Regions from separate parts of the Pseudoalteromonas sp. T1lg22 genome, predicted to be linked through region 2. Evidence: predicted binding sites of a transcription regulator. Region 2 holds the regulator's gene; the other holds the start of a gene.
The links. Region 2 encodes ArgR, which controls arginine synthesis, uptake and breakdown. Its sites were predicted from a motif close to ANTGAATANNTATTCANT; they were not measured.
Positions count from the first base shown of each region.

Region 1: a site for ArgR is predicted at 1,383-1,400, ahead of gltB (glutamate synthase large subunit). Genes of this name have one in related genera too.

Region 1 is NZ_PQBY01000023.1:226,809-229,015, forward strand. It holds gene gltB (glutamate synthase large subunit) at 1-1,269, opposite strand, end outside; gene C2M24_RS14020 (substrate-binding periplasmic protein) at 1,613-2,207, opposite strand, start outside.
Region 2 is NZ_PQBY01000016.1:120,478-122,684, reverse strand. It holds gene C2M24_RS10135 (Dyp-type peroxidase) at 1-882, shown strand, start outside; gene argR (transcriptional regulator ArgR) at 921-1,388, opposite strand; gene mdh (malate dehydrogenase) at 1,882-2,207, shown strand, end outside.

The sequences.
Region 1 (2,207 bases), on a different contig from region 2:
CTTGTAAGGGTGGCGGGCTTTTAGATCCTGATCGATTTCATCGGAATGCCACACCTTGCCATGCAGGGTATCTATGACCATCAGCTCACCTGGGCCTACCCTGCCTTTTTCCACCACCTCATCGGCGGCATAATCCCAGATCCCCACTTCCGAGGCCAGGGTAATAAAGCCGTCCTGGGTCAACACATAGCGTGCCGGACGCAGGCCGTTTCTATCCAGATTACAAGCGGCGAAGCGACCATCCGACATCACTATGCCGGCTGGGCCGTCCCAGGGCTCCATATGCATGGAGTTAAAATCGTAGAAGGCGCGTAAATCCTCATCCATGGCGCGGTTTTTCTGCCATGCTGGCGGCACCAACATACGCATGGCTCGGAACAAGTCCATGCCGCCGGCCAAAAACAGCTCGAGCATATTATCCAGGCTCGATGAATCCGAACCGCTTTCATTCACAAAAGGCGCCGCGGTCTGTAAGTCCGGCAACAGCGGCGAGGCAAATTTATAGGCGCGAGCTCTGGCCCATTGGCGGTTGCCCGTGATGGTGTTGATCTCGCCATTGTGCGCCAAATATCTAAACGGCTGGGCCAAAGGCCAGCGCGGTTGGGTATTGGTAGAGAAGCGTTGGTGGAACACGCAGATCGCCGTGGTCATACGCATATCGGCCAAGTCGAGATAAAAATTAGGTAAGTCTTCGGGCATCATCAAGCCCTTGTAGACGGTCACCAAACCAGACAAGCTGGCGATATAAAAATCCTTATCCTGCTGCAACTGCTTTTCGATTCGGCGCCGGGCGATATACAAGCGGCGCTCTAAATCCTTGGGCCGCCAGCCCTCAGGGGCACTGACAAATACCTGCACAAACTGCGGCAATTGCGCCAAGGCAATATCACCCAGATAACTGGTATCCACCGGCACCTCGCGCCAGCCCACCAAGGTCAGGGTTTCCTGCTCTAATTCTTTTGCCACCAGCGCCTTGGCCGCCTGAGCCTGGACGGGATCCTGACTTAAAAAAAGCATGCCGACAGCATAGTTTTTTCCCAGCAACCAATCATTTTCTTTGGCAATAGCACGAAAGAAGCTATCGGGCTTTTGCATCAATAAACCACAGCCATCGCCGGTTTTACCATCGGCAGAAATACCGCCACGATGCTCCATACGCGCCAATCCGGTAATGGCGGTGCGAATAAGTTTATGGCTAACCTGACCGTTGACCTGGGCTATTAAGCCAAAGCCGCAATTATCTTTTTCTAAACTTGAGTCATATAACATGTTGGACCCCTCTCCCCATTGCTACTGCGTGCTAGCTTGGCAATTATTGACCCTTGCTGTGGTGCTAGCGGACCGTCAACGCTAACCCTTTGCATCTGGGGTGTCAACGAAATAACGAATACATATTCACAATCTTGAATATTTTTCATTATTTGTGATCACCATAAAAAGTAAACACCTTGTACTATTTATCCGCTTTATATTCGTTATTTTTAACATGACACCAGTGTCAAAATGAAAAAACGCTAAATTACGTTAAGGTAAACCTGCACTTTACGTTAACGTAAACGAGATCTCATAGTGAATAATTATTCACATCGAGCAGTGGGTATTCACTGGTTTTTTAATTGTATGCAGGGCAGGCTTGTTTGAGTCGGGACATCAGTTGCGTACGCAACGCCTGTTTCTGCATCTGCGCGATCTCACTATTAATATCCAACATTAACCTTTGCCACTGAGGCCGCGCCGTTGACAGCGCAAAATACAAGGGCTGCTCGGTGATAGCCGGTTGCAATACTCGGTAGCTATCGCTGGCGACATTCTGACGCTGAGCCAGGGTGTTTATCACTAGGGGATCGGCCACAATCAGGTTGACTCGCCCCGAAAGTAATAATTGCAGGTTCTGGCTGTCGTCTATGGCTTGCTGCACAATCACGCGACCACCGTCGAGCACTTTGTCCACCTCGGGCGCATTTTGGTAGCCACGTACCACGCCCACAGCATAATCGGACAAGGATTGAGGAGCCGGAGCCTGGGTGAGCTCGCTGTTGGCGGCGCTAATATAATGCACGGGAGTGTGGGCGTAAGGAGAGGACAAGGCTAAATGCTGTAAACGAGTATTGCCTAGCACCACATCGGACGGTGCCGAAGCTTCTATTTCATATTCGGGAGCGAGTATATCCACATGACCCAGCTCCGCCATACGCACAGCACGGGCC
Region 2 (2,207 bases):
TCCGGCGTGTGCGCGCAAGCTAACTTACATGGCTTGCATCTGTTTTTTAATGTCCTTGATGGTCAGGATGAAGCACTCAAGGGCAAACTTGCTCAGCTCCTCGATGTACAGACAGAGTTTGACGAGCGCTTCTCTGAGGCCATGGTGGCCAGCTTTGTTGCCATCGGCGCTCAGTATTGGCCGCTATTACACCCCCAACGTACACCATCAACACTCACGAGTTTTCCTCGTATCAGTCATAGCGATCATAGCGTCGGTGTGCAGCCATTCGATTTATTTGTACAAATACGCTCGGACCGTGAAGACGTAAATCATCTTTTTGGCCAGCGGGTTTTGCAATTGTTGGCAGGGAAGGTGGAGCTGGTCGAGGAAATCAGCTGTTTCCGTTTTCTCGATGGCCGCGACTTTAACGGCTTTGTTTATGCCCCGGATACCCCTTTCGGGCGCCAGAAAATGCTTACCGCTCTAGTCAGTGACGAAGAGTATTTTGCGCATGGCAGCTATATCCATGTGCAGCGCTTTACCCATAACCTCACGTCTTGGCAGGCACTAAGTCAGGAAGAGCAGGAGCTGGTAATGGGGCGCACGCGTCTTGACAGTGAGCTGTTGATGCCGCTTAGCGCCAACAGTCATGCGGTGTGCACCGAGTTAAAAGATGAAAAGGGCCAGCCGCTGTTATTACATCAGGGTATGCCCTTTGCGAGTATGAATAAACAAGGTCTGCTGTCGGTGACCTGCGCCGCCAGTGGTAATGCCTTTGCGCAAATGCTTAATAGTCAGCTGGGTAATTATCTGCATTATGATGCCTGGCTCGACTTCACCCAGGCGGATATGGGCGCGGCTTTCTTTGCACCCTCGGTGGAATTACTGAAAAGTTTATAAGTAATTGAACAAAGAAAAAGAGGCGAGCGCCTCTTTTTTTATACGTTATCGAATAGTTTGCGTACCCGATCTAAGGTGACATCGATTTCAGACACCTTGGCGGGAGCGATAAAGATGGTATCGTCACCGGCTATGGTGCCCAGTACGCCATCGGCCTTGCCCAAGGAGTCGAGCAGGCGGGCAATCAATTGCGCCGCACCCGGGCTGGTGTTGATGATGATCATCATTTCATTGTGAACTATATCGATCACCAATTGGCGCAGTGGGGACTTAGCGGTTGGTACGGCGAGTTCGGCCGGCAAACAGTACACCATTTCCTGTTTGGCATTACGGGTTCGCACCGCGCCGAATTTACTAAGCATGCGCGAAACCTTGCTTTGACTGATGTTGTCAAAACCTTGTTCTTTAAGGGCGTCGACAATCTCACCTTGTGAACCAAAGTTTTCTTCTTTAAGAATTGCCTTAAAGGCTTTTACCAAAGCTTCCTGTTTTTCTTGCGCTTGCATAATGTCATTCTTCTTTGCAAATTGTTGTCAATATTCTACCTAAGAAGTCAGTGTATTTCATCTTAGTAGGGTCTGTTGACCTTTGCTGTTTGTTTCTTCAGCAGTTTGTAGTGTATTTATACAAGGCGGCACATGTGTGGTGTAGTTATTCTACATGAACATGTAACAACACAGTAGAAATGCGCTACAAGCGCTGCCCTACGGGTTCATCTAAACGCATCCTGCTCTGTGTTACTCGCTATGTACATAGAATGACTATGCACCATAACGAGCGTCGTGACCAGAATGCGTTTAGATTGAACATAAAGTAAACCTCAAAGATAAACAGACCCTAGAATCTTTACAGTTAAGTTTACGACTATGGTCGAGATTATCCTCAAAATAACGCGGATTAATTTGTCTTTATCGCCTATTTTCATTATCTTTAGGCCATCTTTAGGTCTGATGACCCTAATCTCACATAACCTAGTCTCGTTATTTACGGAGAATTAAAATGAAAGTTGCCGTTTTAGGTGCTGCCGGTGGTATCGGTCAAGCGCTATCTTTACTACTAAAAAATAGCCTTCCTGCTGGTTCTGAACTGTCTCTATACGACGTAGCGCCTGTTGTTCCTGGTGTTGCCGTAGACCTATCACACATCCCAACTGCAGTAGCAGTAAAAGGTTTCGGTAAAGACGACCTTGATGCAGCACTAAGCGGTTGTGACGTTGTTTTGATCCCAGCGGGTATGCCACGTAAGCCGGGCATGGATCGTGCTGACCTATTCAACGTAAACGCGAGCATCATCCAGACTCTTGCTGAAGGCATAGTTAAAAACTG